Regions from separate parts of the Bacteroides faecis genome, predicted to be linked through region 2. Evidence: riboswitches for the same ligand, from Rfam matches in the RefSeq annotation. Region 2 holds a riboswitch; the other holds the start of a gene.
The links. Region 2 has a riboswitch for thiamine pyrophosphate ahead of K6V30_RS01555 (TonB-dependent receptor). Riboswitches for the same ligand answer to the same signal wherever they lie in the genome.
Positions count from the first base shown of each region.

Region 1: it holds a riboswitch for thiamine pyrophosphate, as region 2 does, so the genes downstream of both, thiS (sulfur carrier protein ThiS) here and K6V30_RS01555 (TonB-dependent receptor) in region 2, are expected to answer to the same signal.

Region 1 is NZ_CP081916.1:3,916,376-3,924,135, reverse strand. It holds gene K6V30_RS15250 (ATP-dependent helicase) at 1-653, opposite strand, end outside; gene K6V30_RS15245 (hypothetical protein) at 801-2,543, shown strand; gene K6V30_RS15240 (superoxide dismutase) at 2,620-3,237, shown strand; gene K6V30_RS15235 (sensor histidine kinase) at 3,391-5,373, shown strand; TPP riboswitch at 5,429-5,522, shown strand; gene thiS (sulfur carrier protein ThiS) at 5,583-5,783, shown strand; gene K6V30_RS15225 (thiamine phosphate synthase) at 5,788-6,405, shown strand; gene K6V30_RS15220 (thiazole synthase) at 6,443-7,219, shown strand; gene thiC (phosphomethylpyrimidine synthase ThiC) at 7,281-7,760, shown strand, end outside.
Region 2 is NZ_CP081916.1:248,873-256,632, reverse strand. It holds gene K6V30_RS01560 (hybrid sensor histidine kinase/response regulator transcription factor) at 1-527, shown strand, start outside; gene K6V30_RS01555 (TonB-dependent receptor) at 581-2,818, opposite strand; TPP riboswitch at 2,819-2,915, opposite strand; gene K6V30_RS01550 (mechanosensitive ion channel family protein) at 3,047-3,958, shown strand; gene K6V30_RS01545 (hypothetical protein) at 4,056-4,295, opposite strand; gene K6V30_RS01540 (O-acetylhomoserine aminocarboxypropyltransferase/cysteine synthase family protein) at 4,356-5,642, opposite strand; gene K6V30_RS01535 (Lrp/AsnC family transcriptional regulator) at 5,821-6,291, shown strand; gene K6V30_RS01530 (23S rRNA (adenine(2030)-N(6))-methyltransferase RlmJ) at 6,288-7,145, opposite strand; gene K6V30_RS01525 (Crp/Fnr family transcriptional regulator) at 7,223-7,760, opposite strand, start outside.

The sequences.
Region 1 (7,760 bases), 2.6 Mb from region 2:
TCCCGGTAACGGACCAGCACCTCCGGAAAGTCACGGAACAGAATATAAGTATACACCAGCAAATCGTCGAAATCCATCGCTCCCGCCTGCCGGCACCTTTCCCAGTAACGGGTATATATATCACGGAGAGCTGGCACTTTGGCTGCCATGTCCCCTTCATAAGCTTCTTTATTGGCGGCATATCCCGTAGGAGAAACCAGATGATTCTTGGCACTCGAAATGCGTGCCTGTACCATCCCCGGTTTATAAGTCTTTTCGTCCAGCCCCATCTCCTTGATGATGGAGCGGATCAGGCTTTTGCTATCCGCCGAGTCATAAATGGTGAATTGGGAGGTGAATCCGATGTGTTGTGCTTCGGCACGGAGAATGCGGGAAAAGACGGAATGGAAAGTGCCCATCCACAGATAGCGCGCCCGCTCCATACCTACCTGGCGGGCTATACGTTCCTTCATCTCACGCGCTGCCTTATTGGTAAAGGTCAGTGCCAGGATGTTCCACGGTTGATAGCCGTTCTCCAGCAGATAGGCAATTTTATAAGTCAAGACACGTGTCTTTCCCGAACCTGCACCGGCTATCACCAGCGAAGGACCGTCGTTATAAGTCACTGCTGCACACTGACTCTCATTTAATTCCTCTATATAGTTGGTATTCATAACAGCATTATAAAAACAATGAGGATTTTTAACAAACCCTTGGCATTCAAATTTGTTTCAATACGACAAAAGTATAACATTCATTTGACAATGAAGATATTTTTATGATTTTTCATCACTAACTATTTAACCTAACCACTCAAAGCAATGAAAAAGAGTATATTTTTATCATTTATTTTATGCTTGTGCCTCGTCGCCTGTATACCACAGCAGGCAATGGCGCAAAAGCAAAGCCGCATGGAAAAGCTGCTAAGGTATCTGAACGACAACGACGCCGACAAATGGCAGAAGAACCGGGAAAAACTGGATGACGAAACAAAGGCATATTATGCCGAAGAGTTATCATTAATGGATGTGCTCAACGATCTCTGGAACAAACAAAGCGAGCAGGCAGCCACCCTCTACTTCGGCTGCTACGAGAAAGCCGCCCAAAGCTATTTTCCGGGAATCTGTGAAGGGGAAAAGATACAGCTTTCCAACATACGGGAAAAGGCGGATCAGTCAATCATCAGCTTGCTGGAAGCCTCAAAAGACAAGATTCCTTTCAGCCGGGCACTGCTGGACAGCATTCACGCCACCGAATATCCGGCTGATTCCTCCATGTTGCAAAGGCTACAGAACCTCCGTGAGGTAGCACTGCTGGAAGGAATGCTCAAAACTCCTTCGCCTGCCATCTACCGGACTTATGTCAAGGAGTATCCCGACGGAAAATTCATCGCACAAGTCAACGCCTCCGAAAACGTACGGCTCTACCAACTGGTGAAAGCCGCACCGACTCCTGCCAACTTCAAAGCTTTCTTTGAGGACCCCGAAATGCAGAAATATTATCAAACGAGAGGTCCACGCCCCTACCTTGCCGAAGTCCGTACCTTATACGACGACTTCCTGTTTCAACGCATCGACAGCCTGAAAAAAGAAGGAAATGCCACCGCCATCCGGCAGATTATTGATGACTATAAAAATACACCTTATCTGGCCACCGGCACCCGGACTCACCTGAACGATCTTGAATATCTCAGTGAAAAGGCGGACTTTGAGCTCTTGAAGCCGGCAATAGTCAACTCTGAATCGCTCGGTTTACTGCAAGAGTTTCTCAAAACGCACAAATACAAGGAGTTTCGTGACCAAGCCAACGCACTGCGAGCACCATTCGTTCTGCAAGCAATTGTATCGACCCCTACTGCCGTGAAATATTACACGCAGGGAAGATTGACGAAATGCTGCGAAACCGACAGCACCGGCAACATTACAACGAGCTACATCTATAACGATAAGGGGCAGCTTACCACCGTATTATCCGTGACCGAAAAGAACGGGCAGCCTGCCAACGAAGTACAAACCAGCAGGCTATACGACCCGCAAGGCCACTGCATCTTCGAAGTGAAGACAAACCCCAAAACCAAAACGGATTTCTACCGCCGGACACGCCGCATCGGTATCGACGGAAGCATCGAAAGTGACTCCCTCAAATACATGGACGGCAGATATACCGTCAGTAGCTATAACAAACAGGGATTGCTGACGGAATGCAAAGAGTACAACAAGAACGGGGAACTGGAAGGATACACAGTCAACAAATATGATGATAACGGCAAAATGACCGAATCACAGCACCAGAATATACTCTTTGTCAATTCGCCCAACCAGCTCCTTTCGCAAAAAGAACTGTATGAATATGACAAATACGGTTATCTCACCCGAATCGTCTACCAACGTATCTTCGGCAACAGCCAGAAAACGTCCGGATGCCTGACTTGCCTCTATGATGAGTACGGCAACCGGATCGACGGGGACTCTTATTATGAATATGACAATACCGGGCAGTGGGTATGCCGGACGAACCATGACAACCCGCAACAAGTGGAGCGCATACAGTACATTTATAAATAAAAATAAAATACCGTGAACCTTTTACGGCTCACGGCTGTTACTATAGTATAACAAAACCAATTAAAGTTTTGACAATATGAATACTATATTAATGTCTTTAATAATTATGACCATGACTTACGAAATGCCAAAACTTCCTTACGCAAACAATGCGCTGGAACCTGTAATCAGTCAGCAAACTATAGATTTCCATTACGGAAAACATCTGCAAACATATGTAAATAATCTGAATAGCCTTGTTCCCGGAACAGAATATGAAGGTAAAACGGTAGAAGAAATCGTTGCCATTGCCCCGGACGGAGCTATCTTCAACAACGCCGGACAAGTGTTGAATCACAATTTATATTTCCTCCAATTCGCTCCGAAACCTTCGAAAAAGGAACCGGCAGGCAAACTGGGAGAAGCTATCAAACGTGATTTCGGCAGCTTTGAAAACTTCAAGAAAGAATTCAATGCAGCAGCAGTCGGATTATTCGGGTCAGGATGGGCTTGGCTCTCAGTAGACAAGAACGGTAAACTGCATATTACCAAAGAAGGAAACGGCAGTAATCCCGTACGCGCCGGACTGAAACCACTTCTGGGATTTGATGTGTGGGAACACTCCTACTATCTGGATTACCAGAACCGCCGTGCCGACCACGTGAACGCCCTGTGGAATATCATCGACTGGGACGTGGTAGAAAAAAGAATGTAACCGGACTCATTAAAATTAAACTAAGCTATACTATCGGAAAGGTCGTTGTGAATTTCACAGCGACCTTTTTTCCGGCACAAAACCTAAACATTCTATTGTATTTCAAAGGTATAAGTTGTATTTTTGCAACAGCCGAACCCAAAACAGACAATTATGACACTTCAGCAGAAAAATAAAAAATGGCGCATTGTCGATGTTATTTTCTTACTTTTGCTCCCCTTCTTCAGCAATGCGGCTACTCCGGAAGAATCGAAGGAGGAGATACTTTTTGTCACGTCCTACAATTCTGATACCAAATATACTTACGATAATATCAACACATTTGTAGAAACGTACCGTCTGCTGGGCGGAAAGTATTCCACCATCGTAGAAAACATGAATGCTACCGACCTCAATCAAGCCAGGGAGTGGAAAAAAACGCTCACCAATATTCTGGATAAACACCCGAATGCGAAACTGGTCATCCTGCTGGGAGGCGAAGCGTGGAGCAGCTTCCTGCATCTCGAAGATGAGAAGTACAAACAGCTTCCCGTATTTTGTGCTATGGCAACCCGCAACGGTATCCGCATACCGGAAGATTCCATCCATATACAGACTTATGATCCTCCAAGCATCGACTTAACGGAAAGGATGAAAGAGTACAATGTAATATATTGTAATACATATGAATATGACATTGACAGAGATATCGAAATGATGCGAAGTTTCTATCCGGACATGGAGCATCTGGTGTTCATCTCGGACAATACTTACAACGGACTTGCCGAGCAAGCTTGGGTGAAAAAGAACATGGTACGTTACCCTGAATTGTCGACTACCTACATTGATGGCCGTACGCACACCCTCGATGCAGCCGTCAACCAATTGCGCAAAGTACCGAAGAATTCTGTGATGCTGCTAGGTATCTGGAGAATTGACAGCCGGGGTATCACGTATATGAATAACTCCGTATATGCTTTCTCCAAAGCCAATCCTTCACTTCCCGTATTCAGTATGACTGCCACCGCAATCGGTTACTGGGCTATCGGCGGATATGTGCCTCAATATGCCGGAATAGGGCAAAACATGGCTGAACAGGCTTATCTATTTCTGGACAAGGGAGAAGAAAACATCAGTAATATCTATTTATTGCCCAACAAATATAAGTTTGATGCCAACAAACTGAAAGAATGGGGATTCCATGACAAGAAACTACCGTTCAATTCACTTGTCATCAACCAGCCGATACCTTTCTTCCAGGCGTATCGCACGGAAGTTCAGTTTATTCTGCTTACATTTCTTGTGCTGATAGGCGGACTGTTCATCTCATTGTATTATTATTACCGGACAAAGATTCTGAAGAACCACCTCGAAAAGACAACAGCACAATTGAGGGAAGATAAAAAGAAACTGGAATTATCAGAAAACGCGCTTCGTCACGCCAAAGAGCGTGCCGAAGAAGCCAATCAGCTGAAAAGTGCCTTCGTTTCGAACATGAGTCACGAAATACGGACACCTCTGAACGCTATTGTCGGCTTTTCCAGCCTGCTGATTGATACCGTAGAGACAACAGAGGAGCAAAAAGAGTATGCGGACATCATTCAGACCAATTCGGAGTTATTATTGCAACTGATCAGTGATGTACTGGACGTATCGCGTCTGGAATCCGGCAAACTGCTGTTCAAGTATGAATGGTGCGAACTGGTCAATCATTGTCAGAACATGATTACGCTGACCAGAAAGAACAGGACAAAGGATATAGATATCAGACTCCGGATGCCGAAAGAACCTTATATGCTCTACACCGATCCGTTACGCTTGCAGCAGGTCATTACCAACTTGCTGAACAACGCACTGAAGTTTACTCCTGACGGCGGAAGCATTACGCTGGATTATGAAATAGATGAGGAAGACCAGTGTATGCTGTTTTCCGTGACCGATACAGGCTCGGGAATTCCCGAGGACAAACAGGAACTGGTATTCCAGCGTTTTGAGAAGCTCAACGAATTTGTGCAGGGAACAGGCCTGGGACTGGCGATCTGCAAACTGACCATACAACGTATGGGAGGCGATATCTGGATCGATAAGAATTATAAGAACGGGGCACGGTTTGTCTTTTCCCATCCTATCAAAAAGCAGGAATCGGAAGAAAAATGAAAAAAAATCGGATGATTTGGTGTTTATCTGTTTCTTTTTCGCTTACTTTGCTCCCGTAAAGACAAAGGGGTGCCCCAAGAGGGGCTGAGATTATACCCTAGGAACCTGAGGCAGTTAGCACTGACGTAGGGATTGTGTTTCTTCTTATCGCCTTTCCATATAAGCACGCTCTTTGTATTTACTTTCAACTTATTAACTCTGATAGGACAATGAAAGTACAAGTAAACAACAAAGAGGTGGAAATGACTCCCGCTTCTACCCTTACACAATTGGCAGCCCAACTGGGACTTCCGGTACAAGGCATCGCGATTGCCGTAAACAACAAAATGATTCCGCGCACCGAATGGGAAAAGTTTTCGTTGCAGGAGAATGACAACCTGGTGATCATCAAAGCGGCTTGTGGAGGGTAAAAGCATGGTCAGTCTACAATTTATCACTCACCAGACCGATCGGTATACCTGTTTCGAATCGGCACTCATGGCACTCGAAGGGGGATGCAAGTGGATACAGCTACGCATGAAGGAAGCTCCGTGCGAAGAAGTGGAAGCGGTTGCCCTCCAGCTAAAACCGCTCTGCAAAGAGAAGGAAGCGATCTTAATTCTGGATGACCACGTCGAACTTGCCAGAAAGCTGGAAGTGGACGGTGTGCATCTGGGCAAAAAAGACATGCCTATCGATGAGGCACGGCAACTGCTTGGAGAATCATTTATCATCGGTGGTACGGCAAATACATTCGAAGACGTCGTACAACATTATCGTGCCGGAGCAGATTATCTCGGCATCGGTCCTTTCCGGTTCACTACTACAAAGAAAAACCTGAGCCCTGTTCTGGGGCTGGAAGGCTATACCGCTATTTTATCTCAGATGAAGGAGGCGAATATCGAACTCCCGGTAGTAGCTATCGGAGGAATCACCTATGAGGATATACCCGCCATACTCGAAACCGGAGTAAACGGAATCGCACTTTCCGGAACGATTCTCCGGGCGGAAGATCCGGCAGAGGAGACACGCAGAATTTTGGAGAGTTATTAATTACGTCAAATGTATAATCAAATAAAAGAAGAGAAAAGTGGAAAAGTTAGTAATTGCAGGCCGTGAGTTTGACTCCCGCCTTTTCCTGGGTACAGGAAAGTTCAATTCCAATGAAGTAATGGAACAAGCTATTCTGGCATCGGGCACAGAAATGGTAACTGTAGCTATGAAACGCATCGACATGGATGACAAAGAAGACGATATGCTGAAACATATTATTCATCCGAATATTCAGCTACTGCCCAATACATCGGGGGTACGCGATGCAGAAGAAGCTGTTTTTGCCGCACAGATGGCACGCGAAGCATTCGGAACCAACTGGCTGAAACTGGAAATTCATCCTGATCCCCGCTATCTGCTCCCCGACTCTATCGAGACATTAAAAGCTACCGAACAGCTTGTCAAACTGGGATTTATAGTACTGCCCTACTGTCAGGCCGACCCCGTACTCTGCAAACGGTTGGAAGAAGCCGGCGCAGCTACTGTAATGCCGCTTGGTGCCCCCATCGGTACCAACAAAGGATTGCAGACTAAAGAATTCCTGCAAATTATTATCGAACAGGCAGGCATCCCTGTTGTGGTAGATGCCGGCATCGGTGCGCCCAGTCATGCCGCCGAAGCAATGGAACTGGGAGCATCCGCCGTACTGGTGAACACAGCTATCGCCGTAGCAGGCAATCCGGTAGAAATGGCGCTGGCTTTCAAAGCGGCTACCGAGGCCGGAAGGCGGGCATACGAAGCAGGTCTGGGCATGCAGGCCGACAACTTTGTTGCAGAAGCGAGTTCGCCTTTAACCGCATTTCTGAATGAATAAGTAATAAGCAATGAGTAATGTCTAATTGACTACTTTTTTATCATACTAGAATAAAAAATTCATGGAACAAAAAATAAAATTCCCCCGCTCTCAGAAAGTATATCTGCCGGGCAAGCTCTATCCGAATATCCGTGTAGCCATGCGGAAAGTAGAACAAGTGCCCAGCACCAGCTTCGAAGGAGACGAAAAAATAGTGACTCCAAATCCGGAAGTATATGTATATGATACCAGCGGACCGTTCAGCGATTCATCAATGAGCATCGACCTTAAAAAAGGACTTCCACGCTTACGTGAAGAGTGGATTGTGTCACGTGGCGATGTGGAACAACTCCCCGAAATCACTTCGGAATACGGGCAAATGCGACGGGACGACAAGAGTCTGGACCATCTTCGTTTTGAGCACATCGCCCTTCCCTACCGTGCCCGAAAAGGAGAAGCCATCACCCAAATGGCATATGCCAAACGAGGCATTATCACTCCGGAAATGGAATATGTGGCTATCCGGGAAAATATGAACTGTGAAGAGCTCGGAATCGAGACT
Region 2 (7,760 bases):
CAGCTAAAGCAGAGGATGCTGACCGGTTGAAAAGTTTACGAATTGGGGTAGATGACTATATAATGAAACCTTTTAATCCGGAGTTATTGAAAGAGAAGGTGAAAGCATTGATAGAACAGCGTGATCTGCTAAGAAAACTTTATGCGAAAACTCTAATGATGGATGAAGATGTACTGGAGTCTTCAGAAGATGTTCACGATGTTTTTATGCCTAAAATGCTTCAGATTATAGAAGAGAATTTGTCAAACCGGAATTTTACAATAAAAGTTCTGACAGATAAATTGAATATGAGCCAACCGACCCTTTATCGCAAGGTTAAACAGAAAACAGGTTTGTCGATTATAGAAGTGATTCATGGAGTACGGATGAGTAAAGCTGCATCTATTATCATGAGCAGGCGATATAGCAGTCTGACAGAAGTTGCGGAAATGGTAGGATATGATTCGATGATTTCCTTCCGTAAGCAGTTCGTTGCACAGTTTGGGGTGCTTCCTTCCAAATATATGGAAGAGAAAATGAGGAAATAAGAAGCCGCGTTCCATGTTGGCGGCTTCTGTACTATCTGTTTGAATTGTTATTGTTAAAAACGGAAAGACACATGTCCCATAACGTTTGTTCCCGCCTGAGCAGCATATCCGGCAGAATCTATTCTATGATTCACGTCCTTATCGTATGAACTGGATGCCCAGCCGTTATTCTCATATTCTTCGTTGAAGAGATTATAGACGGTCACACCCAAAGTGATTTCTTTCGCTACCTTGCGGGGCTTGAATGTATAAGCCAGATTCAGGTTGCTTACAAAATACTTATCCAGTGTCAATGCTTCTACTTCGGCGTTTGTCATGTATTGCTTACCGACAAACTGAGATTGAAGAGAGGCTTCGAATCCCTGATACGTAAAAGCGAAACGGTTGTTTAGCAGGAAATCTGGTGAAAAAGCGATTCGGGTACTTTTATGAGAAACGCTTGCGACATCCAATAAGTTCCAGTCATCATCGTATATGGGAATGTTTTCTACAAAATTTTTGATACGGTTTTTGCTCCATGTGGCATTGATATCCCACTGGAACCATTTGCACGGCTTGATGCCTAACATGAGTTCGATTCCCATCCGGTAACTGTCCGGAACGTTTTCAGTCAGAGCTTCACCGATATCATTTAGTGCACCGGTGAGGACAAGCTGGTCGGTATAATCCATGTAGTAAAAATTGGCACCTGCTGTCAGCCAATGAGTGGCAAAGGTATATCCGGCTTCGTAGTCGAGCAGCTTTTCGGCTTTCGGGTAGCTGTCCGGATTGCCATCGGTATAGTTGTTTCTTGTCGGTTCTTTTTGGGCAACGGAGAAAGAGGCATAGATGCGATGGTTGGAGTTGATATTCCAGTTCAGTCCGACTTTCGGGTTGAAGAAGTCGAATTTCTTGTCTATGGCGAGTGGTCGCAACGTGTTTTTATTCCAGTCGTATTTGTCATTTGCCCCGTCGATGGTGTAGTCTATATGCCGGTATTGGAGATCGGCATAGGCACTTAGGCCTTTGGTCAGGTCGTAAGTTGCTTTCAGGTAGATGTTGCCATCGGTTTTCTTCGATTGGTTACGATAGTATTCGTGTTCGGGAGATAATGCGCCGATGTAGTTCTTCACCCAGGTCACTCTTCCAAAGTTGCTGCCCCGGTACTGATTCAAGCCTCCGCCCAAGGAAGCTGTCAGCCGGTGGTTGGTATAATTGAGGGAGAATACACCTCCGCCAAACTTATTGTCCATTTTCTTTTGGCGGACCAGATCGCTTTTCGAAACTTCTTTTCCATCCATTGTAAATGGTTTCAGCCCGTATGTTACCAGATAGCTACTGTCTTTGTACTCTTCATAGTAGCCGTCTCCTTTGGTATAGTGCAAGGCTGCGTTCAGATTCCATGCGGTAGAGAAACTATGATTGAAAATAAGTTGATAGTTCTTTTGTAGATAATTATCTGTCTGGTCAGCATAATAATGTTTCTTTCCGTCGTCTCCTTTATACTCCCCACAGGAATTATAACGTCTTCCGAATTCCTGCATTTCCTCCTTGCTGGCGTAGTTCCACGCATGATAAGTCTTTTCTTTTCCGGCAAATGCGATGAGTTTGACAGATGTGTTTTCTGCAAAATATCCTCCTTGCAGATAGTACGAACTGAGATTGACTGAAGCACGGTCGATGTAACCGTCCGTACCGATATTGGAGAGGCGGGCATCGAATGTCCAGTGGTTGTTCAGCAGTCCGGTTCCCACTTTAACGGTTTCCTTGTGCGTGTTGAAAGAACCATAAGAACCGTTGAATTCTGCATACGGTTTCATAGATGCACCTTCGGTCTGCATATTGACACTGGCTCCGAATGCACCGGCTCCATTGGTCGATGTGCCTGCACCACGTTGTACCTGCATATCTTTTACAGAAGAAGAGAAGTCGGGCATATTTACCCAAAACAGGTTATGGCTCTCAGCGTCATTCATGGGGATACCATTGACGGTGATGTTGATACGTGTGCCATCCGTTCCGCGTACACGAAGTGTCGTATAACCGATTCCCGATCCCGCATCCGAGGTGGTGAGTGTGGAAGGAGTCATACTCAACAGGTAAGGGATATCCTGTCCGAAGTTCACCTTTTTAAGTTCGGCTTTGCCTATATTGGTAAATGCTACGGGAGTTTTTGCTGTAGCACGGGTGGATACTACCTGCACCTCTTGCAGGTTGATTACTTTCAGACTGTCTGATACTGCACTCGTTTGTGCATGGACAGGGAAGCCTGCGCCCAATAAGGCGACGGCCATCATCATATTTTTTTTCATCTTGCTTATTAATTGGTTCTCTACGCCGGCATTACCCGGTTCAGATTCTATGGGTATGTTCTCAGCCCGTCATGTTAAGGCACCCCTACTTTGTGAATCGGTGACAAAATTACAGCTTTTGCGGGAGGAAAGCAAAAAAAACTTTTAGATTTGCTAAAAACAATATAACTTTGTCGTTTGTTAAAATATAGCAAGATAGGGATTTATTCATTTTAATATATATCAATTATGCTACTATTATTTCAAGCGACAGCAACACAGCTTGCTGATTCAACGCAAATCGTCGCAGATAAATTAATGGAAGAGGCGATTGCCAATGCGGATGGACTGGACAAGCTTACTCTTATCACCCAACAATTGGTAGACTTCGGTATCCGTGCCGGAGAACGTATCCTGATTGCAGCCATTGTCTTCACTGTAGGACGTTTCCTGATATCAATGCTCAACAGATTTGTCGGACGTCTGATGGACAGAAGAAAAGTCGATGTAAGTATCAAGACTTTTGTGAAAAGCTTGGTAAACATCCTGTTGACTATTCTTTTAATCATTTCCGTAGTCGGAGCTTTGGGAGTTGAAACAACTTCGTTTGCTGCTTTGCTGGCTTCTGCCGGTGTGGCCGTAGGTATGGCATTGTCCGGAAATTTGCAGAACTTTGCCGGAGGACTGATCGTATTGCTCTTCAAGCCTTATAAGGTAGGAGACTGGATTGAAAGTCAGGGAGTTTCCGGAACCGTGAAGGAAATACAGATATTCCATACGATTTTGACTACCGGAGACAATAAAGTGATCTATATACCAAACGGCGCAATGAGCAGTGGAGTCGTAACAAACTACAATACACAGACTACCCGCCGTGTAGAATGGATTGTCGGAGTCGATTACGGAGAAGATTATAATAAGGTACAGCAGATTGTCCGTGATATTTTGACGTCTGATAAGCGGATTCTGAGTGATCCGGCTCCGTTTATAGCTCTTCATGCGTTGGATGCCAGCAGTGTGAATGTGGTGGCACGAGTTTGGGTGAATACAGCAGATTATTGGGGAGTTTATTTTGATATAAACAAGACTATTTATGAAACCTTTAATGAAAAAGGTATCAACTTCCCGTTCCCGCAACTTACAGTGCACCAGGGCAATTGATTTCTATGCTATATATGCTAAAACGAGAGAGTTTCACTTGGGTGAGGCTCTCTCGTTTTATATGAACAGTTTGTCTGGTGTGATTGGAAAATTTCTTTTATTTTATGCCGAAGTCTTCAGCAAATTCATATCGGTCTTCTTTGATTCCCAGTACATGGTTGATCTTCCTCCTTTTTTCGAGGTCTTTAAAGTAGCTTTCTACGACCTGATAGAGATCAAAATTACTGGTTGATCCTGCGGCAAGATCAAGTGATTCCACCATTTTTTCTACTGCCTGGTGGATTTTTCCTGCGTCTATCAGATGCAGTTCGTTGCTGTGTATTAAATATTTTTCCATAACTGCAATGTTTTAATGTTATATTGTTATAACGTATCACGGTGATGGAAAGTTCAATCCTCAGATTTTGGCAAGTGCCTGATCCAGGTCAGCAATCAAATCATTGATATGTTCTGTCCCGATGGACAAACGTACCGTTCCCGGATAAATTTCCTGTTCCGCAAGCTCCTGTGCATTGAGTTGCGAATGGGTAGTGCTTGCCGGATGGATAACCAGTGATTTTACGTCGGCTACATTAGCCAGTAATGAGAAAATTTCCAGACTGTCGATAAAACGGTGTGCCTCTTCTTGTCCGCCTTTTACTTCAAAAGTAAAGATTGAACCTGCGCCATTCGGGAAATAGCGTTGATAGAGCGCATGATCCGGATGATCGGGAAGTGAAGGATGGTTGACTTTCTTCACCTTTGGATGATTATTCAGGAAGTTCACAACTTTTAGTGCGTTTTCTACATGGCGCTCTACACGCAGTGAAAGTGTTTCCAGACCTTGCAGCAATATAAAAGCATTGAACGGACTGATAGTCGCTCCCGTATCACGTAGCAAAGTGGCGCGGATACGGGTGACGTAAGCGGCAGGACCGGCAGCATCTACAAAGCGTACTCCGTGATAACTTGGGTCGGGTTCTGTCAGTTGCGGGAATTTTCCGGAAGCTACCCAGTCGAATTTTCCGGAATCAACGATTACTCCTCCCAATGAACTGCCATGACCGCCAATGAATTTGGTTGCAGAATGCACGACGATGTCTGCACCATGTTCGATAGGACGAATTAAATAGGGAGTGCCGAATGTGTTATCTATGATCAACGGTATTTTATGGCTGTGAGCAATTGCGGACACGGCTTCTATATCGATAATATTGGAATTCGGATTTCCGAGTGTCTCGATAAATATGGCTTTTGTATTTTCCTGAATCGCTTTCTCAAAGTTGGAAAGGTCGCTCGGGTCAACGAACGTGGTAGTAATTCCATAGTTGGGTAACGTGTGTGCCAGCAAGTTATAACTTCCCCCGTAAATTGTCTTGGCAGCTACGATGTGGTCGCCTGCGCGAGTGATGTTTTCGAAAGCATAAGTAATTGCGGCGGCGCCGGAAGCAACCGCCAGCCCTGCTATCCCTCCTTCGAGGACAGCTACCCGTTCTTCAAAAACACCTTGGGTGGAGTTGGTCAGACGCCCATAGATATTACCCGGATCTTGCAGACCGAAACGTGCGGCTGCATGAGCCGAATTATGGAATACATAAGAAGTAGTCTGATAAATAGGTACTGCGCGTGCATCTGTTGTCGGATCTGCTTGTTCTTGTCCTACATGAACCTGTAATGTCTCAAAGTGTAAATTCTTTCTTTCCATAATCGTATGCTTTTTAAGTTTAATGTTCTCTCTTTATTTTCTTGCAAAGTTATGGAGCGTAGAAATATCGAACAATATATAACTGAAATATAGAAAATAATACTATTTTTGTATCGTTATGCAGAATAAGACGATTGTCTTATTCTTTAAAATCACCTGTTAGAAGAATATTTTTCTTATGGATACTTTTGAGAAATTGGATAAAGTGGATTTGCAGATACTTCGTACTTTGCAAGAGAATGCGCGATTGACGACTAAAGAGTTGGCTGCGCGGGTAAGTCTTTCATCAACTCCTGTTTTCGAACGACTCAAACGTCTTGAAAGCGGAGGATATATAAAGAAGTATATAGCTGTGCTGGATGCAGAGAAACTGAATCAGGGCTTTGTAGTCTTTTGCAGTGTCAAACTAAGGCGGCTAAACAGGGATATTGCGGCTGAGTTTACCCGGATCATACAGGATATTCCCGAGGTGACCGAATGCTATAATATATCGGGCAGCTATGATTACTTGCTGAAGATTCATGCTCCCAATATGAAATATTACCAAGAGTTCATCCTTAATATACTGGGGACTATCGATAGCTTGGGTTCACTGGAAAGCACATTTGTGATGGCGGAAGTGAAGCATCGGTATGGAATCCATATTTAGTTGAAGGGCTTATCTCTGTATAGGCTTCCATCCTTATCCTTGTATGTTGCGTTCTGGTAGAGACGAACCAGCATATCACTATAATCAAGAATAATCTTCTTTGATTGTTGCGATAAGTTTGTAGCCAGAATGCCGCTGCCTATAATACCGGGATTGTATAATACCGTATCTTGTCTGATAGATTTCATTATTAGCTCTACACAAGTATACTCTTTGATTCCTGCATCTTTTAGCCGGGTCATAATGTATGAATTCAGATAGCTTTTATCGTTTAGAGTCATGAAGCCATACCATAATAAGCACTTCATTCCCAATCGGGTAGCTTCTATTAATAGATCCAGATAAGTTAGTCCGGATGTTCCTTTCTTGTCAATCTCATAAGGGTCGATATGAACGAAAGTGTCTTTACGCAGCGAAGGCAGTAGGGCTATGACTCCTTCAAGGGAATCGGTGTGATACAGGTGGACAGAAGGAAGTAGATCTGCTCGTTCCGCAAACAGTGCTACATTATCCAGAGCACTCTTTTCGAGATCAAAGAATATAAATCTTTGTGCCTTCCTTCCTGCTATTTTCATGGCTAAAGCCGGAGAGCCTAAATAGCAGCCTCCCTGCATTTCTGTATATTCCAGCTGAAAGTAAGTGGAGTCTTTTAAATCTTGATTGTCGCCTTCTGCCACTTTTTCTAAGAAATGATAAATGCCATATTGCTGTTCCGGAGTTTGTTTCATCGGATAAATAGCACAGGCAGAATTTGTTTCTACATAGATTGATGAACTCTCTCTGCGAAGAACTTCGCAAAGTACCAGATGTTTCAGTACATCGGGTTGTTTGCCAAAATGAGTATAAGTTGCCATATCTTTGCCAATTTACTGTTTACGGTGGCAATATTAGGGCATATACGACAAGAAAACATTGACCAAAGTCAAGACTTTTATTTAAATAGCTGTTTTCTCCGTATTCTGCTCAATGTTTCAGAGGTGATTCCCAAAAACTGGGCTATTTCTTTCAGGGATAGATGTTTTTGCAAATCAGGACATCGCTTCATCAGAGCTTGATAACGCTGTTCGGGAGTATCGCAGTAAAAACCTAATAAACGCCGGTATATTTCTGCAAACATATTTTCTGCTATTTGTCTTCCCAGACGTTGAGTATCCATGTCTGTTTCCCAAAACTGGTTAAGTCTGTCTGAAGTGAGGAGATAAACTTCGCAGGCTGTAGATGCTTGTATGTTGACTGTAGAATTTGTCTTGCTCATCAAAGAAGGGTAATCGCAGACAAAGTCGTCTTTGAAACTATAGCCGACAATCCATTCATTGGCGTTTCCATCGATGTGTGACAGGCGGAAGATGCCGGATGAAACGAATCCTATCTGACTGTTCTTTTCATTCTGCCGGATCAGATAGTCGTTTTTTTTTAGCTTCTTGCAGATACCTTCTTCCAGAAATATCTTTTCCAGTTTTCCTGTATCT